DNA from 3 places in the Agarivorans sp. D1326 genome. Region 2 is predicted to be linked to each of the others. Evidence: predicted binding sites of a transcription regulator. Region 2 holds the regulator's gene; each other region holds the start of a gene.
The links. The regulator NrdR, encoded in region 2, represses ribonucleotide reductase genes. The targets are predictions, from matches to a motif close to AAACACNANATNTNGTGTTT.
Positions count from the first base shown of each region.

Region 1: the regulator NrdR is predicted to act here: its motif matches at 4,313-4,332, upstream of nrdD (anaerobic ribonucleoside-triphosphate reductase).
Region 3: the regulator NrdR is predicted to act here: its motif matches at 6,149-6,168, upstream of nrdA (class 1a ribonucleoside-diphosphate reductase subunit alpha).

Region 1 is NZ_JBTWEN010000002.1:30,386-40,390, reverse strand. Features, by position in the region: gene rsxD (electron transport complex subunit RsxD) at 1-564, opposite strand, end outside; gene rsxC (electron transport complex subunit RsxC) at 557-2,974, opposite strand; gene rsxB (electron transport complex subunit RsxB) at 2,975-3,535, opposite strand; gene rsxA (electron transport complex subunit RsxA) at 3,545-4,123, opposite strand; gene nrdD (anaerobic ribonucleoside-triphosphate reductase) at 4,469-6,589, shown strand; gene nrdG (anaerobic ribonucleoside-triphosphate reductase-activating protein) at 6,590-7,060, shown strand; gene ACYFDN_RS04005 (EAL domain-containing protein) at 7,061-8,905, opposite strand; tRNA gene ACYFDN_RS04000 (tRNA-Asn) at 9,047-9,122, opposite strand; tRNA gene ACYFDN_RS03995 (tRNA-Asn) at 9,150-9,225, opposite strand; tRNA gene ACYFDN_RS03990 (tRNA-Asn) at 9,253-9,328, opposite strand; tRNA gene ACYFDN_RS03985 (tRNA-Asn) at 9,363-9,438, opposite strand; tRNA gene ACYFDN_RS03980 (tRNA-Asn) at 9,469-9,544, opposite strand.
Region 2 is NZ_JBTWEN010000010.1:90,984-100,988, forward strand. Features, by position in the region: gene ettA (energy-dependent translational throttle protein EttA) at 1-849, opposite strand, end outside; gene ACYFDN_RS17775 (L,D-transpeptidase family protein) at 1,123-2,034, shown strand; gene ACYFDN_RS17780 (Lpp/OprI family alanine-zipper lipoprotein) at 2,081-2,347, opposite strand; gene ACYFDN_RS17785 (ChaN family lipoprotein) at 2,596-3,591, opposite strand; gene glyA (serine hydroxymethyltransferase) at 3,895-5,148, shown strand; gene ACYFDN_RS17795 (ribbon-helix-helix domain-containing protein) at 5,766-6,098, opposite strand; gene ACYFDN_RS17800 (DJ-1/PfpI family protein) at 6,173-6,733, opposite strand; gene nrdR (transcriptional regulator NrdR) at 7,088-7,537, shown strand; gene ribD (bifunctional diaminohydroxyphosphoribosylaminopyrimidine deaminase/5-amino-6-(5-phosphoribosylamino)uracil reductase RibD) at 7,538-8,671, shown strand; gene ACYFDN_RS17815 (riboflavin synthase) at 8,671-9,327, shown strand; gene ribBA (bifunctional 3,4-dihydroxy-2-butanone-4-phosphate synthase/GTP cyclohydrolase II) at 9,392-10,005, shown strand, end outside.
Region 3 is NZ_JBTWEN010000001.1:545,330-555,334, forward strand. Features, by position in the region: gene hisC (histidinol-phosphate transaminase) at 1-426, opposite strand, end outside; gene serC (3-phosphoserine/phosphohydroxythreonine transaminase) at 436-1,524, opposite strand; gene gyrA (DNA topoisomerase (ATP-hydrolyzing) subunit A) at 1,632-4,337, opposite strand; gene ubiG (bifunctional 2-polyprenyl-6-hydroxyphenol methylase/3-demethylubiquinol 3-O-methyltransferase UbiG) at 4,543-5,265, shown strand; gene ACYFDN_RS02470 (HAD family hydrolase) at 5,265-5,939, shown strand; gene nrdA (class 1a ribonucleoside-diphosphate reductase subunit alpha) at 6,230-8,515, shown strand; gene nrdB (class Ia ribonucleoside-diphosphate reductase subunit beta) at 8,566-9,696, shown strand; gene yfaE (class I ribonucleotide reductase maintenance protein YfaE) at 9,696-9,983, shown strand.

The DNA.
Region 1 (10,005 bases), on a different contig from region 2:
CGGTGTGGCGATGGTATGGCCATCGATGCTGGCAATTTGTTTAATGCTAAAACCGTCTACGGTAAACCCACTAAAAATGAGCGATAAACCATCGATGCTAGATAAGTTTTCAACTATCAGACTTTGTGGAGGCATCCAGCTTGTCATCGTTACTGGGAAAGACACTAATAAAAGCACGTAGGCAGCCATAGCAGGGTTAAAAATATTATGCCCAAGACCCCCATACAAATGCTTAACTACAACAATTGCAAAGAAACTGCCAATAAGCGCAATCCACCAGGGAGCATAGGCTGGAAGTGCCAAACCAATCAAAATGCCAGTAACTAGCGCGCTGTTATCACTTAAGGTTGGCCAAACAGGTCGCTTACGTAATATAAGCACTAAGGTTTCACTTAGCACCGCAACCATAGATGCCAGCAATACTTGGGTTATGGTGCCTATTCCAAAATGAAAGCTTTGAACTAATAAACCTGGTAAAAGACAAAGAATCACCCAAAACATCAATGTTTTTGTTTTTAAGGGCTTTCTAACGAAAGGTGAGCTTTTTATGTTAGTGCTATTCATTGGTATCTTTCTCTTCGCGCTGTTGTTCTGCTAGTTTTTTAGCTTTAGCGCGAGCAACTGCTGCGGCGACCGCAGGGTTAACTTTTTTGGCTGGCTTTTCTGGGCTTGCGGGAGCTTCAGCTACGGCCTCCGCTTTCTTATTGGCCTTAGCTTTTGCAACCGCTGCTGCGATGGCCTTAGCCTTAGCGTTGTTGTTATTAGTAGTACTATCTTGAGTATTTTGTTGAACCGATTGCTCTCGAGCAAGAGGGGCCTTTAAAGCTTCATCATCCTGATCGTTTGCCTTGCCAGCATCAACAGACGCGTCGGCTGCTAGCGCGGCTTTTTTTGCTTTAGCTCTGGCTATTGCTGCGGCAACAGCAGGATTTGCCGACGATTTAGCCGTAGGCTTATCTAGATTGTTGTTGGCTTGAACCGCACTTACTTCTTGGCTAGCTAGTTTTTTAGCTTTAGCCCGTGCGACAGCGGCGGCTACGGCGGGATTAGTGGCGGTTGTTGGTTCCGATTGTTGCTGAGCTTGTGCTTTTTTCGCCTTAGCTCTAGCAACGGCAGCAGCCACAGCTGGATTACTGGATTCAACTGTGTTGTCTTCAGCGGTAGTTTCGTTATCTTGATTTTGTCGTTTTTTGGCTTTAGCACGCGCGATAGCCGCTGCTACTGCAGGGTTTGCGCTAGGCTTAGACTCGCTTATCGACCCACTGTTATCTGTTTCTTTTTTAGCTTTAGCCCGTGCGATGGCCGCAGCGACTGCCGGGTTAGCGCTGGCTTTAGTCTCATTAGCTTCTTTTTGAGCTCTTCGCTCAGCTTTACGAGCTTCTCTAGCGGCGATAGCCGCTTGGTTATCTGGTACCCATTCACCAGTCTCGTCTTGTTTTGCTGCTGGACTAGCCGCTTGTTTGTTTTTGACTCTTGCTAAGGCCGCTGCGACAGGATCAGGTTTATTTTGCTTAGCGCTGTCTTCTGCTTGAGCTTGTCTACGTAAAGCTGCTTGTTGGTGTTTCGCTTTACGTTCTAATTTGTCTTTTTCTAAACGAGCTTGGCGTGCATCGAAGCGTTGTTTGGCTATATCGGCTTCTTTTTGTGCAATGTCTTCGCTGCGTATTTTAGCTTTTGCAGTTCGGTAGTGTTGTACCAAAGAGATTTCGCTTGGACAAACAAAGGCGCAGGCTCCACATTCAATACAGTCCATTATGTTAAAATCGCGCGCTTTATTTAATTCGTCCCCTTTGGCGTACCAATACAACTGCTGAGGTAATAAGCCCATTGGGCAGGCTTGAGCACATTCACCGCATCGTATACACGGTGATTCGTTTTCAGCAGCCATGGGGTTGTTAACAATCAGACAGTTAGTTGTTTTTACCACCGGTGCTTGGTTGCTGGGTAGCATGAAGCCCATCATCGAACCGCCCATAATGGTTGGCGCGTTAGGCTCACCCTGTAGCTTTTTGTTGATCACATCGCATACTGCTGTGCCAATCGGCACCCAGTAATTGCTAGGACTGGTGACTAGATCTCCGGCAAGGGTGACTACTCTAGAAATTAGCGGTTCGCCTAGCTCTACTGCTTGATACACTGCGTAAGCAGTGCCTACATTTTGCACCAGCATGCCTAGGTCAATAGGTAGCTGGTTAGCTTTAACTTCTTTTCCAGTAAGAACTTGGATAAGTTGCTTTTCACCACCAGAGGGATATTTGGTAGGGATGCTTCGAATGATGATATCTTGATTGCCAACCGCTTCTAGCGCTTTAATGGCTTTGGGTTTGTCATCTTCGACGGCAACTATGGTAAGCGTTGGCTTGAGTACTTTTTGTAGTAAGGCGACACCACCGATTATCTCCGCTGCATAGTTCTGCATTAAGCAATCGTCAGCCGAAATATAGGGCTCGCATTCTGCGCCATTTATAATCAGTACGTCTAAAGGTTTATGCGGAGTAATTTTTAAAGCAGTAGGGAAGCCAGCGCCGCCCATGCCGGAAATACCCGATAAATGAACGCGTTGGCAAATCGCTTCGGGATTTAATTCTTCATCACTCAGAGGGCTTGGCCATTGCGCGTCTTGTTGCTCTTTGTCTACGCGAATAACGACACTTAATTCAGGAATGGCTGAAGCATGCGCAGAAACTCTTGGTTCAATCGCGATGATTTCACCCGAAAGGGACGCATGAACTGGTGGCGCTTGAAAGAATTGAGATTCGGTTAAGGCTTGTCCACGTAACACTTTATCGCCAACTTCTACTAGTAGCTTGCCTGCGCTGCCAATATGCTGTTGGACAGGTATGCTTAACTCGTTAGGCAAGTTGATTAGTTCAGGCTTACCACAGTTGATATCCTGCTTATTGGTTTCTGGGTGGACACCACCTTGGTAGTTCCAAGTAAAACCTTGTTTAATTTTGTCTAACCACGCCACCATCTATTTTTGTTCCTCGATGATTGCGACATCTATTTGGTTCAATTTCCAATCCCAGTTTTTGGTTGTTGTTGGTATTGGGCGCATTTCAATACAATCGGTTGGGCAGGGGGCCACACATAGCTCGCATCCGGTACATTCTTTAGTAATAACCGTATGCATATGTTTATTTGCGCCCATAATGGCATCTACAGGGCAAGCTTGAATGCATTTGGTACAACCGATACACGCATCTTCGACGATGTAGGCCACTTTCTTTCGGTCATCTTCTTTTACGGCTGACTCATCCAGAGGGATCGCTTCAACCCCTAGCAATTCCGCTAGTTTTACTACAGTCTCTTCTCCGCCTGGTGGGCATTTGTTTATTGCTTCGCCGTTGGCGATGGCTTCAGCGTAGGGCCGACAACCTGGATGACCACATTGTCCGCACTGTGTTTGAGGTAGCAGTGCTTCCACTTGATCGGCAATGGGGTTGCCTTCAACTTTATATTTGATGGCTGCATAACCCAGTATTCCACCAAATACTAAGGCTAGAAGGGTGATGGCAATAAGTGCTTCTAACATCTAAACATACTACTTAATTAATCCAGTAAAGCCGACAAAGGCTAAAGACATAAGCCCTGCTGTGATCATGGCGATCGCCGCGCCTTTAAAAGGTAGAGGGATATCTGCTACCACTAGGCGTTCACGCATTGCTGAGAACAAAATTAACACTAGCGAGAAGCCAGCTGCTGCACCAAAACCATAGATAATTGATTCAAATAGATCATGCTGCTCATTAATGTTTAGTAGCGCCACACCTAATACTGCACAGTTAGAGGTGATAAGAGGCAGGTAAATGCCTAATACACGGTGCAGTGCAGGGCTGGCTTTTTGCACAAACATCTCGGTGAACTGAACCACAACGGCAATAACCAAAATAAAACTCATGGTGCGCAGATAAACAATATCTAGCGGCAACAATATGTATTGTTCTACTAAATAGGAGCTCATTGACGCAAGGGTAAGCACAAAAGTGGTTGCTAAGGCCATGCCGATGGCGGTTTCTACTTTGCTGGACACACCCATAAATGGGCATAAACCCAAGAACTTAACCAGCACAAAATTGTTAACCAGTACGGTACTGATTAATAACAACAAATATTCAGTCATTTAAATAAGATGCAGCGGAACGAGCCGCTATTATCCTTGTTTGTGGTGCGTATAACAACCGTGACTTCAATGTGGAAAAGGCGCTAAAAATTTGCTGTGAGTTGTGAATCATTTTTGAGCGGTTAAATTTACTTTTTACCCTTCGATTGATCTCGATCATTTGTATTTGCTTTATCCTTAAAATCTCTCGACTACTATATCTAGTGGGATCTAAAATCCTTAACCACAATATATGGATAACCATCACATTGGATGCTTTTTTGAGCGTTTCTTTGTTAGAAGCCTTTAGTGGCGCGGGTTCCACAGTTTTTTATTTAATGAGTGAGTGAAATTGGAGCGTAAATCGTGAAAACAGTCGTGATAAAACGAGACGGAAGCCGTGTACCTTACGACGCAAAGCGGATTGTTGATGCAGTGCTAAAAGCAGCTGAAGCTTTAGGTGTTAAGGACAACCTAGTTGCATTGCAAATTGCCCAACAAGTAACAGAACAGTTTTTGAACTTACCTGAAGTAGATATCAACGATATTCAATCATCTGTTGAAAACTACTTAATGGAAAGTGATAACAAGACTTTAGCACGTGCTTACATTGAATATCGTCACGACCGCGACGTTGCTCGTGAAAAGCGCAGCGTGTTAAATGCTGAGATCCGTGGTTTGGTTGAACAAAGCAATGCCGCGTTACTTAACGAAAATGCGAATAAAGATAGTAAGGTTATTCCTACTCAACGCGATTTGTTAGCGGGTATTGTGGCAAAACACTACGCTAAAACTCATTTGCTTCCGCGAGATGTAGTAAAAGCTCACGAAACTGGCGAAATTCATTTTCACGATTTAGATTACGCACCATTTTTCCCAATGTTTAACTGCATGCTAATCGACTTAGAAGGCATGTTAACCGGCGGATTTAAAATGGGTAACGCTGAAATTGAAACCCCAAAATCAATTTCAACAGCAACTGCAGTAACAGCCCAGATCATCGCTCAAGTAGCCAGCCATATTTATGGTGGCACGACGATTAACCGCATCGACGAGATTCTTTCTCCTTACGTCACTAAAAGCCATGAAAAACACTTAGCTACTGCCAAAAAATGGCAAATAGCCGACGCCGAAGCTTACGCTAAAGCGCAAACCGAAAAGGAATGTCATGATGCATTCCAGTCTTTAGAGTATGAAGTAAATACCTTACACACTGCGAATGGGCAAACGCCATTTGTTACCTTTGGTTTTGGCTTAGGCTCATGCTGGGCCTCGCGATTAATTCAGCGCTCAATCTTAGAGAACCGTATTGCCGGATTAGGTAAAAATGCCAAAACGGCAGTATTCCCTAAGCTGGTATTTGCCATTAAAGACGGCTTAAACCATAAGAAAGATGATCCAAGTTACGATATTAAGCAGTTAGCTTTGGAATGTGCATCAAAACGCATGTACCCAGATATTTTAAACTACGACAAAGTTGTTGAAGTAACAGGTTCGTTTAAAACCCCTATGGGCTGTCGTAGTTTCTTAGGTCACTACCAAGAAGAAGGTAAAGACATTCACGATGGTCGTAATAACCTTGGTGTAGTGAGCTTAAATTTACCTCGCATTGCTATTGAAGCTAAAGGTGATGAACAACGTTTCTTCGAACTACTTGAACAACGTTTAAGTGTTGCGAAACATGGTTTAGATAGCCGCATCTCTCGCCTTAAAGGCGTTAAAGCCAAAGTCGCTCCAATCCTATACATGGAAGGCGCTTGTGGCGTTCGGTTAAATGCCGAAGATGACGTATCTAAAATCTTCGAAAATGGTCGTGCGTCAATTTCTTTGGGTTACATCGGTTTGCATGAGACTGTGAACGCGCTATACGGAAACGGTGAACACGTTTACGACAATAAACAGTTACAACAAAAAGCTATTGGTATTGTTACTGCGTTAAAACAAGCCACTTTACGTTGGGAAAAAGAAAGTGGTTACGCCTTTAGTTTATACAGCACCCCAAGTGAAAACCTATGTGATCGCTTCTGCCGTTTAGACGCCAAAAAGTTTGGTGTAATCGAGGGTGTAACAGATAAAGGTTATTACACCAATAGTTTCCACTTAGATGTAGAAAAGAAGGTAAACCCCTTCGACAAAATAGATTTTGAACAGCCTTACCCTTCAGTAACTAGCGGCGGCTTTATTTGTTACGGTGAATACCCAAACATGCAGCACAATACTGAAGCCTTAGAAGATGTTTGGGATTATAGCTATAGTCGCGTTCCGTATTACGGTACAAATACGCCTATTGACGAATGTTACGAATGTGACTTCACTGGCGAGTTTAACTGCACCAGTAAAGGCTTTGAGTGTCCTTCTTGTGGTAATACCGAGTCTAGTAAGGTGTCTGTTACTCGACGAGTATGTGGCTATTTAGGTAGCCCTGATGCTCGACCATTTAACTATGGTAAGCAAGAAGAAGTTAAACGCCGAGTGAAACATCTGTAAATGAACTATTTGAGTTACCATTCGGTCGACGTAGTTAACGGGCAAGGTACGCGCTGTACCTTGTTTGTTGCTGGTTGCGAGCACCAATGTCGAGGTTGTTATAACCAGAAATCTTGGCGCTGTGATTCAGGCCACCTGTATACCGATGACTTAGAACAACAGATTATAGATGATTTGAACGATTCTAGGATTCGACGTAAAGGGCTTAGCTTGAGCGGTGGAGATCCATTGCATCCAAATAACTTAGACGCAGTACAACGATTAGTTGAGCGCGTAAGAAAAGAGTGCGAAGGCAAAGATATTTGGATGTGGACAGGCTATAAACTTCAAGAATTAAACCCGCAACAGCAGGCAATTGTTAAACAAGTTGATACCTTAATTGACGGTAAATTTGAACAAGAGCTGGCCGATCCTAAATTACAATGGCGAGGCAGTAGTAATCAAATTATTCACTGCCAACCTCTGCAGTAGTTAAGCAATAAGCTCAGGGCGAGAGATTAAGTAGCCCTGCAAGCTATCGACATACATAGATTCAAGTAGCTGTTTTTGCTCTAAGGTTTCAACACCTTGAGCAATTACTTGGCAACCTAAACGATGCGATACCTCTACCAGCATACTCACGAATTGCTGATTAGCTTTGTCACTTTCTAGTGCTTGCACTAAATCGCTACTTATCTTCACATAGTTAGGCTTGAGCTCTTTAAACAATTTAAACGAGCCAATACCGTTACCAAAATCTGAAATTGCAGTGTGGCAACTGTTTCGGCGAAGTACTTCAAACAGCTTTCTGGCGTTGCTCAAGTGCATATCCAAAATTTCTTCTTCTAACTCGAAAACAACCCGAGATTTTAAATTAGGGTAGGTAAGTAGCTGTTGGGTTAGCCAAGAACAAAAATCTGGGTCAGTTAAGATAAGTTTACTTAGGTTTATCCCCCAGCGGTATTCAGCGTTTTGTCCAGAGATGGTATGCAAGATGTAGCCAATTGTTGCTTTTTCTAGCTCTAATATCATGCCCAGGCGCTGTGCCATTACCATGGTTGTTTCGGTAGGAAGCTGCTGGTTGTTGTCACTTAAAAAGCGAATAAATACTTCATGGTACGCCGGCATGGTGCGATGTAACGACTGAATGGCTTGTGAAGCTAGGCGGAAGTTATTTTTGTTAATAAGCGAGCTAATAGTTGAGTGCCATTGTAGTTCACTACTTTCTAACGTTTCGTCATCTTCGAGCACTATTTCCCAACCATTGGGAGATAGGCTTTGGGCAATAGCTAGGGCCGCATCAGCACGAGCAATTACTCGTTCAATGGAGTCACCACTTTTAAGCTCGGTTACGCCGGTATAGGCTGCACTTTGCATTTGCTTACCGTTGCTGTACTCGTTTAGAGAGCTTTTTAGTCCCTGAGCGACTTGGCTAACTCGGCTGGCCGGGAATTTAGGCAATACCAGGGCAAACTCGGCTCCCAAAAGTCTAAATAAGCTGCTTGATGAATAATCTTTGCGATTAACATCGATGATTTTTGCGATATCTCTAATATAGTCATCGCCAGCTTGGTGGCCACGTGCTTTATTGATTTCTTCAAGTTGCGAAGCTCTAACCAAAAACAAAACCGTATCTTTGGGTGTTGTCTTTAACATTTCCTGCATTTTTTGGCGGAACGAGTGTCGATTAAATTGGCCAGTTAATGGGTCTAGGGCAACTTGCTTCTCTAGTTGTTGAATTGCATGTTTTTGTTGGCGGATTTGCTGAGTAAACTGCTGTTTCTGATCCTTAATTAACTCGCCAACTGCACCAAGCACCGGCTTTTCATCAACTAATCGATCCGCATTAACCAGCTTTTTGAGCTTACTTTTAACCCGAGACATAGCTCGTATATAAAGAAGGCTGGTTAACATGTAGCCCATTGCACAAAGCGCTGCGATGGTTAGGTAGAGGCGCAAGTATCCGTCACTAACAAATTCAAATGAGGGTTTAAAGTTTACTTGGAACTTATCTACTGCAATGGTTTGCATTGACGTTTTACTAGGTTCGGCTAAGTCAACTAACCAATGCTGCGGCGCACCAACCAATGCCAAAGTATTATCAACAGCTAACTGTGTAGAGATAAAACTAAGTTGGTGTTGGTCGCGTAAAGTCGCTAGATACTCTTGATTGAGCTGGTCAATTCTGGTCAATTGCAGAGAGAGCAGGGTGTTTATCTGCTGATTTTCACGGGCCAGATCAAGTTTAAACAACTGTACATGTACACCCACCAGCGCAATCCATAGCGCGATAAATAAAAAAGCATTTACAACAAAAAATGTTCTAAGGCCTTTCATATCCTACCTGTTTAATAAATCAGCGATCTCTAATAATGATACATGCAAACATTAGACTTATCTATCAGATGCTTAGGATTAAGTAATATATTTAGTGATTAACAAATATCGGAAAGGGTATAACAGGAAGTGATAAAAATGTGGCTCCCCAGGTTGGGCTTGAACCAACGACACATGGATTAACAGTCCACCGCTCTACCAACTGAGCTACTGGGGAATTATAAGGCTTACTAGATAAAAGGAGTGGCTCCCCAAGTTGGGCTTGAACCAACGACACATGGATTAACAGTCCACCGCTCTACCAACTGAGCTATTGGGGAATCGTAAGGTATATCTAGTTATATGATTGGCTCCCCAAGTTGGGCTTGAACCAACGACACATGGATTAACAGTCCACCGCTCTACCAACTGAGCTATTGGGGAATCATATAAGGTATCGACCTATTGTAATCAAGATTGGCTCCCCAAGTTGGGCTTGAACCAACGACACATGGATTAACAGTCCACCGCTCTACCAACTGAGCTATTGGGGAATCTTGATTTATCACTTAGCAAAGGAGATTTGGCTCCCCAAGTTGGGCTTGAACCAACGACACATGGATTAACAGTCCACCGCTCTACCAACTGAGCTATTGGGGAATCGCTTTGCTTAAGTGCGGGGCGCATAGTAATAATTGCCCCTATAAGTGTCAACTAATTCTACGTCAAAAATGACAATTTCTGTTTGTTTGCTCAACTTACATCCAGTTGTTGCAAACTACAGATCGAAACTTGTTCAGCTGGTATAAAAAATGCGCAGATAATTAATATTCATAAAAACAAATTTTTTTATAGCTAAGCTTGATTGCCTAATAATTATGCACAATATGTAAAAGCCTTTGGTGCTGGTAGTTAGCGTGACTTATCCACTGATTTTGTGGATAACTGTGTGCATTAAAAGTCGCTTATGGGCTACAGCCTACTAGATACCTAGCACGAGCCTAAATTTGATCTACATCTGTTTTTCATTTAATCATTATTATTCAATGGCTTATTTAATTATTGGTGTAAAAGCACAATTTTTAACCTATAAAAAAAGTTGTTGCTTTTACAAAAAAAGT
Region 2 (10,005 bases):
ACGGCCTTTCGCATTTGAACGAACCCATTCCAGCTCTTTCTGAATCGATTTCATTCGAGCTTTTTCTTGAGAGGCTTCTTGGTTCAAGCGGTCTTCTTTTTGCTCTAGCCAAGAAGAGTAGTTACCTTCCCATGGAATACCTTCACCGCGGTCTAATTCTAAAATCCAGCCTGCTACGTTATCGAGGAAGTATCGGTCGTGGGTTACCGCCACAACAGTGCCTTCATAGTCATGTAAAAATCGCTCCAACCAAGCTACAGATTCTGCATCTAAGTGGTTGGTAGGTTCATCAAGTAGCAGCATGTCTGGTTTTTCAAGCAATAAGCGACACAGCGCTACGCGGCGACGTTCACCCCCAGAAAGCTTCTCAATTTTTTGGTCCCACTCTGGTAGGCGCAAGGCATCGGCTGCGCGCTCTAGTTGATTCTCTAAACTATGTGCATCATGAGTGGCTAAAATCGCTTCTAGTTCACCTTGCTCTTTAGCTAAGGCGTCAAAGTCTGCATCGGGTTCTGCGTATTCGGCATAAACTTGGTCTAAGCGAGTTTGGGCATTTTTTACCACTGCTACTGCTTCTTCAACCACTTCGCGAACCGTTTTGTCCAAGTCCATTTGAGGTTCTTGAGCAAGGTAACCAATTTTGGTTCCTGGGTTAGCACGAGCTTCACCCTCAATATCGGTATCAATACCCGCCATAATGCGTAGTAGGGTAGACTTACCAGAGCCGTTTAAACCGAGTACGCCAATTTTAGCGCCGGGGAAAAAGCTTAAAGAAATATTTTTAAGAATATGTTTTTTAGGGGGAACGATTTTACCAACGCGGTTCATCGTATAAATAAATTGGGCCATTTGCCGTTCCTTTAAGGGTCTATACTCGAATTTTTGTGTCGCTAAAGCATACACCCAAATTCGCTAATTTTATCTTTCGCTATGATACTGGCTTCGTAGATGGAAGCTAGCCTTGTAAGCCACTTTATGCGGCGGTTTTTTGATGTTGCATAGTGAAGCAGCATAAAGCGGTACTATCTGCTTGTTTTTAACAGAGATAGCCAGCAGGGCTTGTCGAATTTCTAAAGTAATAGTGGTATGTTGGAATCATCACAATTTGACACTGCAGATTAAATGAAACAGATTTTATTGGCCTGTGTTGCCCTATGTATGGCATTTTCAGTTTCAGCCTTAACTTACGATTTACCCGAAGATGGGAGTCGCCTGCTGGGCGGAAACCAATGGCACAGAGTGCAAAAAGGCGAAACTATTGCACTTATCGCCGAGCGTTATGGTGTAGGTTTTTTAGCGGTAATGGCGGCGAACAAAGGGGTAGACCCTTTCTTACCAGAAGAAGGTACCGAGCTTCTTATTCCCACTCAAATTTTGCTGCCCGATGTGGAGCGCAAAGGGGTGGTGGTAAATCTTGCGGAATTGCGTTTGTACTACTTCCGACCAAATAGCACCGAAGTAGATGTGTTACCCATTGGCATTGGCCGAATTGGCCGCGAAACGCCAGAGATGAGCACTTACATTAGTCAAAAACGTGAGCAACCTACTTGGACACCTACTCAAAATATTCGTAATGAATATGCGGCCAAGGGAATTATTTTGCCACCGGTTGTACAGGCAGGGCCAGAAAATCCACTGGGTGAATATGCCCTGCGTTTGGCTTACGGTAATGGTGAGTATTTAATTCATGGCACCAATAAAGAGTTTGGTGTTGGCCTGCGTGTTAGCTCTGGTTGTATACGTTTGTTTCCCGACGATATCGAATACCTGTTTTCGCAGGTTAATCTGAAAACGCCGGTGAGGATCATTAATCAATCGATTAAACATTCGCTTGAACCTAGTGGTGAGTACTTATTAGAAGTGCACCAGCCGCTTAATCGCTCTGAAGAAGAAGTGACCCAAGCAACTACCTTACAATTGAGTCGTGATGATATTAAGTTTATTACGCAAGCAGGAGTTGACTCGTCGGTGGTGAATCAAGCGCTGAAAAACCAGCAAGGCATTGCTTTGTCGGTAGGAGAAAATCGAGGATAAAAAAAAGGTGATGCTTAGCATCACCTTTTTTTACATCGCTTTAAACTTACTTAGTGTAAGAAGATGCGATGTTGTCGATACGTTCGTTAGCGCGCATCGCTTCAGCTTTAGCTTGGTCAGCACTCATTTGAGCTGACTTAATGTCGCCACTCAAAGAGCTTTGCTCTGCACGAAGAGCTGCAACTTCGTTTGATAGTGCATCAACTTTGTCGCTTAGAGATTGTACGTTGTTTTCTAAAGCGGTAGTGTTTGAAGAACAACCCGCTAGTAAAATGGTAGAAGCAATAGCGCCTGCAACTAAAAACTTATTCATGGTAAGTCCGTCCTTTATATTCAATTCTAACGATTGTTAGCAATCGTTGATTCGTTTAAGCAAAGCTATTCACTGCAATTGAGTGAGCCGCTGGTATGATTATGGCTCAATATGAGCAAGCTGCAAGCGTTTGTTAGTAAAACCAAAAAAAAATAAGGCGAATACAGTTATTTAAGTTGATTTGTTAACATTTATTTAACAAAGGGCGTCGCCGCCTAGAGACATTTTAAATAACAGCTAGCTAATTGTTAGTTAGCGCTTTTACACTGCTTACTAGATTGTTTCTTAATATGCTTAAATTCTGCTTGCTGATTGGCTTTGTTTTGATAACGCACAGGCAGGCTTTTTACCACAATTAAGTAGTCACCCAATGCTTGTTTTTGTTGCTCGCTTAATTTAATAAACTCACTGTGGTTTATCGCCACTAAAGAACTAACTTTTTTACCTTCAAGACGTTGTTCTACTCTTGAGTAGGTGCCTTGTCGTTGTTCAATATGAAAGTTGCCCACCGTGTGCATCACCTGTTGAGTAGTTTGAGACTGCAGTTGCAGAGCGATAGATTCTGCCATTGTTTCGTCCCAAGCTAACATGGCAAAAAAGTGATTTTTGCTTTGTTCGCTATCGCCATGGTGGGCGTTGCCAAACAGTCGCTGTTGGTAGGCCGGATCGTTGGTTGTAAAGTCTTGGGCAAGTTTGCTGCGTTCAGATTCTTCTAAGCCCTCTAAATAACCTAAGCCTTGCTGACCAATACAGCGAACATGCTCGCGGGGCGCATTGGCTGCTACAACCGTAAGTTGTTTATCTTTGGCAAATTCAACTAGCGGCCGGTAATCAGAGCGGTAGTTATCCCAGGCTTTGGTTTGATTGATAAGCCATTCTTCACCTATTTCGTTGGCTAGGTAGCTATCTAATATAGCTTGTTGGCTGCGATTAAATTGCTCCATCGATAAACTAATTTGGTTTTGTTGCTGATATAGGGCTTCCAATAAACGCAGCTGTGCTAAGTGGATAGCGGGATGACTGTGGTATTCGCCAAACAGTATCACCTGAGAATCAGCCAGTTGCTTGGCAAGTGATTGGGTGTTTTCAACAATTTGTTGGTCGTTTGGGTTGTACAGTGCGTAGTCATAGTAAGTCTGCAATTGAATATCTGCAGATGGCGTTGCTTGCTCTTTAGGCGGAGTAGCGCTGCAAGCCAATAGAAAGAAAAGTGACAAAATGAGGCCTGAGAGGCGAAGTGACATAATATAAACTCTAATTGTAGATGATAATCATTATCATCTTAACCTTTGTTGGGCTGAGATGTAATGCTTAAATTAACGTGAATTTATTTCATAAAGATCAAAGCAGCTAGTGAGAAAATTGCAAATTTAATAGGCTAAACGCACACTACAGCTTCCAAGGCAGCTAGCGTTTTATTGTTACATTTGTTCATTTGAATAGCGTTAATGGTAAAAAATTTTGCTGTGATCTGAAAAGGACTCAGGTTAGAATGCGCCTTCGAAAAATCACCCACCAACATGTAACAAAAGAGTCAGGAGATACTGATGTTAAAGCGTGATATGAATATCGCCGATTACGATGCCGAATTATGGCAAGCCATTACTAAAGAAGAAGTTCGTCAAGAAGAGCACATTGAGCTGATTGCTTCTGAGAACTATGCCAGCCCACGAGTAATGGAAGCGCAAGGCTCTTACCTTACTAATAAGTACGCCGAAGGATACCCAGGTAAGCGTTACTATGGTGGTTGTGAGTATGTAGATAAAGCAGAAGTACTAGCCATTGAGCGCGCCAAGCAACTATTTGGTGCCGACTACGCAAACGTGCAACCACATGCTGGTTCACAAGCTAACTCAGCTGTATTTATGGCTTTGCTTAAAGCAGGTGACACAGTGCTAGGCATGAGCTTAGCTCATGGCGGTCACTTAACTCACGGTGCAAGCGTAAGCTTCTCGGGTAAGATCTACAACGCCGTTCAGTACGGGATTAACCCAGAAACTGGCGAGTTAGACTATGCAGAAGTTGAGCGTTTAGCCAAAGAACACAAACCTAAAATGATTATTGCTGGTTTCTCAGCCTACTCAGGTGTGGTTGATTGGCAGCGTTTCCGCGATATCGCAGACGAAGTAGGTGCTTACCTGTTCGTAGATATGGCGCACATTGCTGGTTTAGTGGCAGCTGGCTTGTATCCAAACCCAGTGCCAGTTGCAGATGTAGTAACAACTACTACTCACAAAACACTAGCTGGCCCACGTGGTGGTTTGATTTTGGCGCGTGCCAACGAAGAAGTAGAGAAGAAGCTTAACTCTGCAGTATTCCCAGGTGGTCAAGGCGGTCCTTTGATGCATGTTATTGCTGCAAAAGCGGTAGCGTTCAAAGAAGCGATGGAGCCAGAGTTCAAGCAATACCAGCAAAACGTATTAGATAATGCCAAAGCTATGGTAGCTGTACTGCAAGAGCGCGGTTACAAGATTGTGTCTAACGGTACAGAAAACCACTTGTTCTTGGTTGATCTCATCGACAAAGACATTACTGGTAAAGATGCCGATGCGGCACTAGGTCGTGCAAACATCACAGTAAATAAAAACTCGGTTCCAAACGATCCGCGTTCTCCATTCGTAACCAGTGGTTTACGTATTGGTACTCCAGCAATTACTCGTCGTGGCTTAGATGTAGCAGCTTCTAAAGAGTTAGCTGGTTGGATTTGTGATGTATTAGATAATTTACAAGACGAAGCGGTAATTGAGCGCGTTAAAGGCCAAGTGTTAGAACTTTGCCAGCGCTTCCCGGTCTACGCTTAAGTAAGCATGTAAACGTCAGGGATTGACGAGATAAAAGAAAGGAGGCTTTATGCCTCCTTTTTTGTATTTTTTTGTTAGGGTCTGTTGATTTTTGCTGATGGTTTTTACAGCAATTTATTAGCCATTTAGGCAAGGCAGTGAGTGTGCAGTTAAGTGGGCTTAATAATCACTCGCTAACGCTGAATAAATGGCTAAGAAATGGTGCCCGAAGGGTTCGGATAAGCGAACTTTACTCTTTGTTGAGCACTTCTTGCTTAGCCCACTAGGCTTCTAAGTGCTCGCCGCGATTAAAGCCCGCTTATCTCGAACAAAACTTCAACACCAAAGATCAACAGACCCTAGTTTAACTACGGATTATTAAGACTAAATGTGAATAGGAACACAAACCAAGGAGGGATAGGCTGGGTTTTAGCCTGAGAATTAGACAGTTGGTACTGAAATTGCTCAGTTTTTAAGACCTAATTGATAAGTCAAATTACCAGCGCTAAAGGGTAATTGCAAAAGAGAGAGAATCACCATGGACATGAATCCTGTGGCTAGTGCAAAACGATTAATGATTATGCAGTTTGTAATTTGGGGCAGCTTTATGTTGTTCATCATTTCTTAATGTTGGCACATTAAAGATATCCGTTGGCAATGGAATTGCCTGATTCCGCTTGTTTAAGCGAAGGATTAGTGAGTGTTAAGCGCTTGCCTTGATTAAGGTGAGTAGTACAGGCCACTCTAAGTAAAGAAGTAAAATTACCTACCTTTTCTTCTCGCTGTAATACCTCATGGTAAATTTGTGTTAAAAAGCCCGCCAAACTAAGGTTAGCCTCATCGGCTATTTGCTCCAGTAGCTGCCAAAATATTGCTTCCAAACGAATACTGGTTACTACGCCATCTAAACGCACCGACCGAGACTTCAATTCAAACAATTCCGCTTCGGCGCCAGAATAAATTTCACACATTGGCAATCCCACCATGATCAAACCGAAGTCTAATCATGGTATACAAAATCAACTTTTGCCGTTTCAATTTAGTATTAAGCCAATAGCTTATTGAATTGCGCTAGCCATTGCGGGTGAGCAGGCCAAGCTGGTGCGGTGACCAAGTTCCCATCGGTAAGGGCTTGGTCAACGGCAATATCTGCATAGTCGCCGCCAGCGGCTGTGACTTCAGGCGCACAAGCTGGGTAGGCAGAAATGTGTCTGCCAGAGGCAATACCTGCCGCCGTTAATAGCTGTGCTCCATGGCATATTGCCGCTATCGGCTGTTGTTTAGCGGCAAAGGCTTGAATTATGTCTAATACCTTAGCATTTAAGCGTAAGTATTCCGGGGCACGCCCGCCGGGTAATAATAGCGCATCAAATCCCTCGGTATCGATGTCAGCAAAATTGCCGTTGAGGGTGAAGTTGTGCCCCGGTTTTTCGGTATAGGTTTGATCGCCTTCAAAGTCATGGATGGCGGTTTTAATTTGTTCGCCAATGCGTTTCTCTGGACAGGTTACGATAACTTCGTGACCTACCATTTGCAGTGCTTGAAATGGCACCATTAACTCATAATCTTCAACAAAATCACCTGCAATAATCAGTATCTTCGCCATGACGCTTTCCTTAACAAGTTATTTACATTTCTAGTGCAGCCTAACTTGAGCGGTAAGCTAAGCGGTAGTAATTGGTTACTACGCAAACGCTATTTGCTTATATATCAAGCTTAACTTTAAGCTAATCAGACTCTTAACAAGCTAAGGGCTAAACAGTAAGTATTTGGCTCAGTGATTAAACTGAGAGCTAATTCTCATTTTTTCTTCCTTTACTAAGTTGGCGCCATTCTATTTAAACAAAGCCTTACCTAAATAAAGGAATTGTGGGCATTTTCGATAGTTACGCTTTAGCTAACCTGTACCTCTGACGGTTTAGCAGATAAAATTGCCGGATACTCGAATAAGGGATCGCCCATGCATTGTCCATTTTGTTCTGCTCATGAAACCAAGGTTATTGACTCGCGTTTGGTTGCCGATGGCCACCAAGTAAGAAGGCGTCGTGAATGCTTAGAATGCCATGAGCGCTTCACTTCTTTTGAAGTGGCCGAGTTGGTAATGCCGCGGGTGATTAAAGGCAATGGCATTAGAGAGCCTTTTAACGAAGAGAAAATGCGTGCTGGTATGATGCGTGCGTTGGAAAAACGCCCAGTAAGCGTTGACCAAGTAGAGCAAGCGGTCAACAAAATTAAGTCGCAGCTGCGGGCGACTGGCGAACGTGAAGTTGCCACTAAGTTCATTGGCAAGATTGTTATGGAACAGTTGATTGGCCTAGATAAAGTGGCCTACGTGCGTTTTGCTTCGGTTTATCATTCCTTTGAAGATATCAAAGAATTTAGTGACGAAATTGCTAAGTTGGAAAAGTAAGTGAGTTTTAGCGTTCAAGATTGCCAGTTTATGGCAAAAGCCATTGCTCTCGCTAAGCGCGGAAGATATACCACTGCACCCAATCCAAATGTGGGCTGTGTGTTGGTAAAAGATGGTCAGATTATTGGTGAAGGTTTTCACCGTAAAGCCGGTGAAGGGCACGCCGAAGTGAATGCAGCAGCGGATGCCAAGCAACGCGGTTTTAGCCTCTTAGGAGCGACTTGTTATGTCACCCTTGAGCCCTGCAGCCATGTAGGCAGAACGCCCGCTTGCGCCACCATGTTAGTTGAGCAACAAGTGGCCGAAGTAGTGATTGCTATGGTTGACCCTAATCCACAGGTTGCTGGGCGCGGGATTAAGCACCTTGAAGAGGCTGGCATTAAAGTTCGTACCGGTCTAATGGAGCATTCTGCGCGTGCGCTTAACCCCGGATTTTTGAGCCGTGTTGAGCGTAAACGTCCTTTTGTTCGCTTGAAACTTGCTGGTTCTATCGACGCTAAAACAGCCTTAGCCAATGGCGAAAGCAAATGGATTACCTCGGCTCATTCTCGCTGCGACGTGCAACGAGAGCGGGCCGCTAGCCATGCTATTTTGTCCACCGCTACCACGGTTATTCGCGATAATGCCAGCCTAAATGTGAGATTTAATGAGCTCGGTAGCCTTGCAGAGCAACTTGATGAAACACTGCTGCGTCAGCCATTGCGGGTGGTTATTGACCGTAAACAACGCTTAGCAGAAGCAGCTCAAGACCTTAATATTTATAAAAATAGTGAGTCTTTGTGGTTGGCTGGCCATCAAGCACAAACGCAACTGCCAGCCGCAAAACAGCTGGTGATTGAAGACACGCCAAACTTTTTGCCGCAATTAATGCAGCAGCTAGCTGAAGCAGAAGTTAATGATATTTGGGTTGAAGCAGGAGCTAATTTTGCTGCAGCCCTGATTCAAGCCAACTTGGTTGATCAGCTTATTTGTTACCAAGCCGGTTTATTGATGGGAGCCGATGCTCACAGTTTAGTGGGGCTTGAGGGCTATCAGTCGATGAGTGCGTTAAATTCTTGGCAATGCCTTGAAACTCGCCGAATTGGCCCCGACATTAAAACTATCTGGATCCCGCAAGCACAGGGCACACATTAATGTTTACTGGAATAATTGAAGCCCTAGGCAAGATTTCTCGCATTGAAAAACGCAGCGGTGACGTACGATTAAACATCGCCAGCGCTGGTTTAGATATGTCGGATGTTAGGCTTGGCGATAGCATCGCGGTAAATGGTATATGTTTAACCGTGGTCGATTTTAGCAATGAGCACTTTTGCGCCGATGTATCTACCGAAACGTTAAGTTTAACTTCACTGGCTAAATGCAAACAAGGTGACAAAGTTAACCTTGAAAAAGCCATGCTCGCGACTAATCGCTTTGGTGGTCATATTGTCAGTGGTCATGTTGATGGCTTAGCAGAGGTAGTAAGCATTAGCCCCAGCGCACGTGCGATTAATATTTGGCTAAAGGTTCCTAATGATCTGGCGCGTTACATAGCCCATAAAGGATCAGTAACCGTAGATGGCATTAGCTTAACGGTGAACGAAGTACAGCAGCAACAGCTACGTTTAACCATTATTCCCCATACCGCCGAGCAAACAACCATTGGTGCTTGGTCGCCTGGGCAAAAAATTAACTTAGAAGTTGATGTTATCGCTCGCTATGTGGAGCGTTTAATCGGCTATGCTGATGAGAACACTAACGATTCAAAAATAAATACTGCATTTTTGGCGCAGCACGGCTTTATGAAATAGCTCGCCCAATCAAGATGCGCTAATAACAATAAATACTATCCCCAAAGGTAAGAAAGGTTTTGCTATGTCACTAAGCAGTATCGAAGAAATTATTGAAGATTTACGCCATGGAAAAATGGTGGTGCTAATGGATGATGAAGATCGAGAGAATGAAGGCGATCTCATCATGGCAGCCGATATGGTAACACCAGAGGCCATTAACTTTATGGCTACCTATGGGCGTGGATTGATTTGTTTACCCATGACTAAACAGCGCTGTCAGCAACTAAAGTTGCCGCTGATGGTAGATGTAAATACCGAGCAGTTTGCTACTAATTTCACGGTATCTATTGAAGCATCGCAAGGCGTGACTACCGGAATTTCTGCAGCAGATCGCTCGCGCACTGTGCAAGCAGCCGTTGCCCGTGATGCTAAGCCTAGTGACATTGTTATGCCTGGGCATATCTTTCCGCTAATGGCGCAAGAAGGTGGGGTACTTACTCGCGCTGGACATACTGAAGCAGGAACTGATTTGGCAAGGTTAGCTGGTCGAGAACCAGCAGCTGTGATTGTTGAGATCCTTAATCAAGACGGCACCATGGCGCGTCGCCCAGATCTTGAGGTGTTTTGTAAAGAACACGGGTTAAAGATGGGCACTATCGCCGATCTTATCGAATACCGTAATAACAACGAAACCAC
Region 3 (10,005 bases), on a different contig from region 2:
GTCTTTGGCTGGAACAACTACCGCTTTTGCGCCTATTGCTTGCGTCACAATTGGGTAAACAACAAAAGCATGTTGTGAGAACACTACTTCATGCTCGCTACTCACAAATACTCTAGCAATTAAATCCAATACATCATTTGAGCCATTGCCTAAGGTAAATTGCTCAGCAGCCAAACTGTATTTATCAGCCAGCGCTTGTTTTAAATAAAAGCCATTTGAATCTGGATAACGAGTTAGTTCACTGGTGGCTTTTTCAATTGCGGCCAAGGCCAGTGGGCTCATGCCCAGAGGGTTTTCGTTAGAGGCGAGCTTAACAATGTTACTAATGCCCAACTCACGTTCTAGCTCGTCGGTTGGTTTACCTGCTTGATAAGGGTGTAAACCTTGTATGCCTTGATTGGCTAAAGCATGAAAATCACACGTCATGAAAATTCCTTAGCGATTGCGCTGGGCAAAGTCAGCCATAAAGTCTACTAAGGCTTGCACGCCTTCAATTGGCATTGCATTGTAAATGCTTGCACGCATACCACCAACAATTCGGTGACCTTTTAAAGTCACCAATCCAGCGGCTGCAGACTCGGCTAAAAAGGCGGCATCCAGCTCGCTATTCGCTAACTGAAAAGGCACATTCATTTTAGAACGGTTTTCAGGAGCAACGTTATTTTGGTAGAAATCACTACTATCAATATATGAGTAAAGTAACTCGGCTTTAGCTGCATTTTTCTCAGCCATTGCAGTTAATCCACCCTGTTGCTTTAACCATTTAAACACCAAGCCAGCTAAATACCATGAATAGGTAGGCGGGGTATTAAACATGGAATCACTGCCCGCTAATAAGCTGTAGTTGAAGATATTTGGTGTTAATGGGTGAGCGTTATCGAGTAAATCGTCACGCACAATAGCAATCGCTAAACCCGAAGGGCCAATATTCTTTTGCGCGCCAGCGTAAATTAAACCGAACTTACTCACATCAATAGGTTGCGACAAAATCGTTGAAGAGAAGTCGCCGACTAATACCATGTCTCCCACATCGGGGATTTCATCAATGGCAATGCCCTCGATGGTTTCATTTGGACAGTAATGAACATAAGCGGCGTCTTTATCTAATTGCCACTCAGCGCTTGGCTTTACGCTGATTTGTCCTTGCTCATTGCTACTTAGCGCGTCAAATACACTCGATTGGGCATGCTTTTCACCCTCAGCTACTGCACCTTTAGACCACTGTCCAGTAGTGATAAAACTAATCGACTTTTTATCACCTAATAGGTTTAGCGGCGCAGCAGCAAATTGACCACGTCCACCACCTTGGCAAAACAGCACTTTGTAGTTATCTGGAATATTTAATAAATCGCGGAGATCTTGCTCGGCCTCGGCGGCCATAGCGATATATTCTTTACCACGGTGACTAACTTCCATCACCGATACACCTAGACCTTGCCAGTTACAAAACTCGGCTTGCGCCTGCTTCATTACCGCTTCAGGTAACATCGCAGGACCAGCACAAAAGTTATAGATTTTGTCCATGCTACATCTCTTACTCTATGTTGTGTGCGACCACTTAAGTGGTTCATATAATCTTTTTAAACTAAAACGAGCGGCTAAAAGCCGCCCGTTGTTTTTATATTTTTAGCTTACTGCTGATCGGGCTCTGCCTCACCAGCATCGTCTGCAGTTGGTGCATCCCCGCTTGGTGCTGCATCACTTACCTCAGCCGCCTGCTCGCCTTCGGCTAGCTCTTCTAACTCGTCTTCTTCAATTTCATCGATACGCTGAAGGCCTACCACTTTCTCATCTTCAGAAGTACGGATTAAAGTAACACCTTGAGTATTACGACCCACTAGAGATACTTCATTTACTCGAGTACGCACCAAGGTGCCACCGTTAGTAATTAGCATCATTTCTTGCGCTTCGGTTACCTGAACCGCACCAACCACTAGGCCGTTACGCTCACTCACCTTAATAGAAACAACACCTTTAGTTGCACGGCTCTTAGCTGGGTACTCATCAAGCTTGGTACGCTTACCGTAACCATTTTCTGTAGCGGTAAGAATATCACCGTCACCAGTTGGCACAATCAACGATACCACTTTCTGGCCAGCATCAAGTGAAATACCACGAACACCAGCAGCGGTACGACCCATTGGACGCAATGCTAATAGCTCTTCGCCAGTTTCTGGGTCTAGCTTCACAGCGCCAGTTTCACTATCACGTTGCTTCTCGTTAAAGCGAACCACTTTACCTGCATCAGAGAACAGCATAATTTCGTTATTACCGTTGGTAATATCTACGCCAATTAGCTTGTCATCATCATTAAGGTTAATAGCACGAATACCACTTGATAGCGGACGTTTAAATGCTGTTAGCGGTGTTTTCTTAACGGTACCGTTAGCGGTCGCAAACAAGATGAACTTGTCTTCTTCGTACTCACGTACCGGCAAGATAGCGGTAATGCGCTCATCTTCAGTTAACGGAAGTAAGTTAACAATTGGCTTACCACGCGCTTGACGACTCGCAAGCGGCAGTTGGTAAACCTTCATCCAGTAAACTTTACCTACCGTTGAGAAACACAGTACGGTATCGTGAGTATTGGCAACCAGCAATTTCTCGATGAAGTCTTCATTCTTCATCTTGGTTGCTGCTTTACCTTTACCACCACGGCGCTGAGATTCGTACTCAGTCAATGGTTGGTACTTAACGTAGCCTTCGTGAGATAGGGTTACTACCACGTCTTCTTCGTTAATTAAGTCTTCTAGAGAAATATCAGCACTGTTGGCAGAAATCTCGGTGCGACGCTCATCACCAAACTGCTCACGCACTTCGATAAGTTCGTCACGAATTACTTCCATCAAACGCTCAGGGCTATTTAAAATGTGGAGTAATTCGGCGATAAGTTCCAACAGGTCTTTGTATTCGCCAATGATTTTTTCATGTTCTAGACCGGTTAACTTGTGTAAACGTAAGTCTAGAATTGCTTGAGCTTGAATTGGTGTGATGAAGTATTGGCCATCACGAATACCAAATTCAGCTTCTAGCCAATCTGGGCGAGCCGCGTCATCACCAGCACGCTCTAACATTGCTGATACTGCGCCTAAATCCCAACCCTTAGCCACTAATGCAGCTTTTGCTTCAGCAGGGGTTGGTGAGGTTTTGATTAGCTCAATAATCTCATCGATGTTAGCTAGCGCAATGGCTAAACCTTCAAGGATGTGGGCACGATCGCGCGCTTTGCGCAATTCAAATACGGTTCGACGTGTAACCACTTCGCGGCGGTGGCGAATGAAACACTCGATCATTTCTTGCAGGTTGAATATCTTAGGCTGGCCGTTATCCAAGGCCACCATATTCATACCAAAAGATACCTGCATTTGCGTTTGTGAATACAAGTTGTTTAGTACAACTTCACCCACTGCATCACGCTTAAGCTCAACCACAATACGCATACCGTCTTTATCAGACTCATCACGTAGAGCAGAAATACCTTCTAGTTTTTTATCTTTAACCAGCTCGGCCATCTTCTCGATTAAACGAGCTTTGTTCACCTGGTAAGGGATCTCGTGAACAATAATGGTTTCTTTACCGTTTTTCTCGGTAACTACTTCGGCTTTAGCACGAATAGAAACTTTGCCACGACCAGTACGGTAAGCTTGAATAACACCAGCACGGCCGTTAATGATACCGGCAGTAGGGAAATCTGGCGCTGGAATAAATTCCATCAGCTCATCAATAGTGATGTCTGGATTTTCAATCATTGCCAAACAACCGTTAACCACTTCGGTTAAGTTGTGTGGTGGAATGTTGGTCGCCATACCTACCGCAATACCAGAAGAACCATTAACCAATAGGTTAGGAACTCGAGTTGGCAGTACTTCAGGGATTTGCTCTGTACCATCGTAGTTAGGTACGAAGTCTACGGTTTCTTTTTCTAAGTCGGCCAGTAAAGAGTGGGCTAACTTATCCATACGGATTTCGGTATAACGCATGGCCGCCGCAGAATCGCCGTCCACCGAACCAAAGTTACCTTGACCGTCTACCAACATGTAACGCAGCGAAAATGGCTGCGCCATGCGAACAATCGTATCGTAAACAGCACTATCACCATGTGGGTGATATTTACCAATTACGTCACCTACCACACGGGCAGATTTTTTATAGGGTTTATTCCAGTCGTTACCCAAAACATTCATTGCGTAAAGCACCCGGCGATGTACTGGTTTTAAACCATCACGTACATCTGGCAAGGCGCGCCCCACAATAACGCTCATGGCGTAATCAAGATATGAGCTCTTTAACTCATCCTCGATATTGACCGGCGTAATCTCTTTTGCAAGATCGCTCATAGACGACAAAATCCTTCGTTTTTATTGCTTTTTACAATTACTCAGCGTAATCGCAAACTTTACCATAAAATAACGGCCTTAACAGGCTTGATGTCGCTCTTTTCAGTTAGAAAAATGAAAAAACTCAAGAATTGAACAAAAGCTAGTGACTGCAATGAACAAGTTCTTATAATGCCTACAAATACTGACGTGGATTGACAAGTTTATGGAACACCCTCAAAGCAACGAAAATGTTGACCATCAAGAAATTGCACATTTTGCAGGCTTAGCCTCACGTTGGTGGGATAAACAAGGGGAATTCAAAACCCTTCACCAAATCAATCCACTGCGTTTAGATTATATTGAGCGCGGCGCGGCAGGCTTATTTGGCAAAAAAGTACTCGATGTAGGCTGCGGTGGCGGTATTTTAGCCGAAAGCATGGCGGTTCGTGGTGCCGACGTTACTGCTATTGATATGGGCAAAGAGCAAATTGAAGTCGCCAAGCTACATGCTTTAGAAACCGGTAGCCAACTTAACTACTTACAAACCACTGCAGAAGCGCATGCCGAAGCCCATCAAGCGCACTACGATGTAGTAACCTGCATGGAGATGATAGAGCACGTACCGGACCCAGGCTCAGTGATTGCGGCTTGTGCCAGCATGGTTAAACCGGGCGGTAAAGTATTTGTCTCTACCATTAACCGAACGCCAAAAGCCTACCTTTATATGATTCTTGCTGCAGAGAAGTTACTAAAAATTGTTCCCGATGGCACTCACCAACATGACAAATTCATCCGCCCTTCGGAGCTACTAGCATGGGCCGACCAAAGCAACTTACGTAGCGAAGCCATTAGTGGTGTGCAATTTACCCCTATTATTGAAAGCTTTCGCTTAAGTAAAAACGTAGATGTTAACTACATGGTGCAATTAGCTAAACCGGAGCAATAATGAATAAGCAAGCGGCGGTACTGTTCGACCTTGATGGTACCTTACTTGATACTGCACCAGACTTAGGCGCTGCTGCTAACTATGTGCTAGAGCAACACCAACAAGCGCCACTCAGCTTAGCCCAAGCACGCCAGCTTAGCTCTCACGGCGCTATCGGCTTACTAAAGGCTGGCTTTGGCAGCACTTGGGAGCAACAACCCCAAGCTGAATTACGCCAACAATTACTTGACTACTACGAGCAAAACATCTGCCAAGGAACCGATTTTTTCCCCGGAATTAAACAAGCATTACAATGGCTTAACCAACACCAGATTTCTTGGGGGGTAATTACCAATAAGCCCGAGGGCTTAAGTAAGCAGTTACTTCGCTTCTTCCCCGAGTTTGAACAGTCTGGCGTATTGGTTGGCGGCGATACACTGCCACTGCGTAAGCCCGACCCTGCACCCATGCTATTGGCTTGCCAAATCATAAATGTTAAGCCTGAGAACTGCTTATATGTGGGCGATGCTGAACGCGATATTCAGGCGGGCAATAATACCAATATGACGACCCTACTTGCCCTGTGGGGTTATCTCTCTGAAGAAGACAAGGTTGAGCAATGGGCTGCAAATATTCACTGCCAAAAAAGTGAACAGCTCGAACAAACAATAATCGACTGGCTGGGCGATTTGTAAGCAAGTTCAAGTTTTATAAAAATAAATTTTTTGAGTAAAATTTTACGAAAAAAAACTTGCATTAATGCAAGCTTAGTCAGCTTATATAGATAGCTAGTTAGTAACTACTAACATAGCCGAGTTATTTGCAAGTTATACACAATATCTTCAACTTTGCCAAGACTTGCGAAAAAGCCAAAACCTCATTATCTTGTATCCATAAAATTTGAAAACACTATATCTAGTGGCTAAGGAAAAATAGCAGTACTAGATCAGCAGTAGCGAAATTAGGATAACAGGGCCTCCCCTTCATGAATAAAGATCTTCTGATAACCAAACGCAGCGGTAAACAAGAAGCGATCAACTTAGACAAGATTCACCGAGTGATAACTTGGGCCGCCAAAGGCCTTAAAAATGTCTCGGTATCGCAGGTAGAACTTAAGTCTCATATCCAGTTCTACGATGGCATGGCCACTAAAGATATTCATGAAACCATAATTAAGGCTGCGGCAGATTTAATCTCTCAAGAAACGCCAGACTACCAATTTTTGGCGGCGCGTTTAGCAGTATTCCATTTACGCAAAAAAGCCTATGGTCAATTTGAACCACCTAAGCTTTACGACCACGTAGTAAAACAGTGTGAAGCTGGCCGCTACGACATGCATTTGCTTAAAGACTACAGCCCTGAAGAATTTGCCCAAATGGACGACTTTATCGACCATTGGCGCGACATGGACTTCTCATACGGCGCAGTTAAGCAACTTGAAGGAAAATACCTAGTACAAAACCGCGTTACAGGTGAAATTTTCGAAAGTGCCCAGTTCTTGTATATTTTGGTAGCAGCATGTTTATTTGCTCACTACGACAAATCGGTTCGTCTTGATTACATTCGTCGCTTTTATGATGCAACGTCTAAATTTAAAATCTCTTTACCTACGCCAATCATGTCGGGCGTACGTACCCCAACTCGCCAGTTTAGCTCTTGTGTATTGATTGAGTGTGGCGACAGCTTAGAGTCAATTAATGCCACAGCTTCTTCAATCGTAACTTACGTTTCACAACGTGCGGGCATTGGTATTAACGCAGGTCGTATTCGCGCCCTAGGCAGTGAAATTCGCGGTGGTGAAGCCTTCCACACGGGTTGTATTCCGTTTTATAAGTATTTCCAAACAGCGGTTAAATGTTGCTCGCAAGGCGGTGTTCGCGGCGGTGCAGCCACAATTTTCTACCCGTTTTGGCACCTAGAAGTAGAATCACTTTTAGTACTTAAAAACAACCGTGGTGTAGACGATAACCGAGTTCGTCACATGGACTACGGTGTGCAGCTTAACAAGCTTATGTACCAACGCTTGGTAAAAGGTGAGAACATCACCTTATTCTCACCAAGTGATGCACCTGGGCTTTACGATGCCTTCTTCGAAGACCAAGACAAGTTTGAAAGCTTGTATGTGAAATACGAGCAAGACCCAAGCATCCGTAAAGAACAAATTAAGGCCGTTGACCTGTTCTCGTTGCTAATGCAAGAGCGCGCCTCAACGGGTCGCATCTACATTCAAAACGTAGACCACTGTAATACTCACAGCCCATTTGACCCAGCACAAGCACCGGTTCGCCAATCTAACCTATGTTTAGAAATTGCCTTACCAACCAAGCCGCTACAACATGTACATGATGAAAACGGCGAAATTGCCCTTTGTACGCTTTCGGCCTTTAACTTAGGCGCTATTGAAGACTTAAATGAGTTAGAAGAGCTGTCTGACCTTGCTGTTCGTGCTCTAGATAGCCTGCTAGATTATCAAGATTACCCAATCAAAGCCGCCAAGAAAGGCTCTGATGGCCGTCGTACCTTAGGGATAGGTGTTATCAACTACGCCTACTACCTAGCTAAAAATGGCACTAAGTACAGCGATGGCAGTGCCAACAACCTGACTCACCGCACCTTTGAAGCGATTCAATACTGGTTGCTTAAGGCGTCTATGCGCTTAGCCAAAGAGCAAGGCGCTTGCCCAATGTTTAATGAGACGACTTACTCGAAAGGTGTATTACCTATCGATACTTACAAACAGTCGTTAGACAAGCTTAGCGATGAGCCTTTGCATTACGACTGGGAAGAGCTGCGTGAAGAGATTGTCACTCACGGCTTACGTAACTCTACGCTTTCTGCCTTAATGCCGTCAGAGACTTCTAGCCAGATTTCAAATGCAACTAACGGTATTGAGCCACCTCGCGGTTTTATTAGCGTTAAAGCCAGTAAAGACGGTATTTTGAAACAAGTAGTGCCAGAGTTTGAAGCACTTAAAGACAACTACGAATTACTGTGGGACATTCCTAGCAACGAAGGTTATTTGCAGCTAGTTGGCCTAATGCAGAAGTTTGTTGACCAAAGTATCTCGGCCAACACTAACTACGACCCAAGCCGTTATGAAGGTAACCGCGTACCAATGAAAGCATTAATTGCCGACTTGCTAACCGCCTACAAATATGGGGTTAAAACGCTGTACTACCATAACACCCGCGACGGTGCTAGCGACCAACAAGACGACCTGAAGCCAGAGCCAGAAGATGATGATTGCGCTGGCGGAGCATGTAAGATTTAAGCCAAGTTTACGCGCTAAAGCGCATTAAGAAATTTTTAGGAAAAATGTAGATGAGCTACTCAATTTTTACTCAAAATGCCAACGATGCTACCAAAGAACCAATGTTCTTTGGTCAGCCTGTAAACGTGGCCCGTTATGACCAACAGCGTCATGAGATTTTTGAAAAACTAATCGAAAAACAACTGTCTTTCTTCTGGCGTCCAGAAGAAGTAGACGTAAGCCGTGACCGTATTGACTACAACAAACTGCCGGCTCACGAACAGCATATTTTTATTAGTAACCTTAAGTACCAAACACTGCTTGATAGTATTCAAGGCCGTTCGCCTAACGTGGCTTTGTTGCCACTAGTTAGTTTGCCAGAGTTAGAAACCTGGATTGAAACTTGGGCCTTTAGTGAAACCATTCACTCTCGCTCATACACCCACATTATTCGTAATGTAATGGGCAACCCTGGTGAAGTATTTGATGACATCATGGAAAATGAAGAGATCATCAAGCGCGCTAACGACATTGCCGGCTACTACGACGATCTGATTCAAGCCACCTCTATTTACCACCTGCATGGTGAAGGAGAGCATGAGGTTGATGGTGTTGTTCATAACATCACCGTGCGAGAGCTTAAGAAAAAACTATATCTTTGCTTAATGTCGGTGAACGTACTTGAAGCGATTCGTTTCTACGTAAGCTTTGCCTGTTCATTTGCCTTTGCAGAGCGCGAATTAATGGAAGGTAACGCCAAAATCATTAAGCTAATTGCCCGTGACGAAGCACTGCATTTAACCGGTACTCAGCACATGATTAACCTAATGCGCGAAGGCAAAGACGATCCAGAAATGGCCGAAATTGCTGCCGAGTGTGAAGTAGACGCATGGCGCATGTTTACCGATGCCGCAGAGCAAGAAAAAGAATGGGCAAAATACCTATTCAAAGATGGCTCGATGATTGGGTTAAATGAAGACATTCTTTGCCAATACGTTGAATACATTACCAATACACGCATGCAAGCGGTGGGCTTGTTACCTTGCTTTGAAGATCGCAGCAACCCTATCCCTTGGATCAACTCTTGGTTGGTATCAGACAACGTACAAGTGGCACCACAAGAAGCAGAGATTAGCTCTTACTTAGTAGGGCAAATCGACTCTAGTATTGATATCGACGACTTCGAGGACTTTGAGCTGTAATGTCTCAGAAAGAAGGCCGCGTTATTGCAGGCGGAATAGAAGTGGTGGTTGATAGCCACCACAAAAGCATCTTAGAAGCGTATGAACAAGCTGGCTTTACGCCGGAGTATCATTGCCGCGAAGGTGTATGCGGCGCCTGCAGAACCACCCTAGTAAAAGGCGAAGTGGAATATAGCCACACGCCTTTAGCTAACATTCCTAAAGGGCAAATTCTTAGCTGCTGTAGCAAGCCCAAAGGCACTGTTGAGTTGGCCGAACAACCTCCGTTCAAGCGCCAAATTGCCTAACACTTTTTATTAAACCATTAGT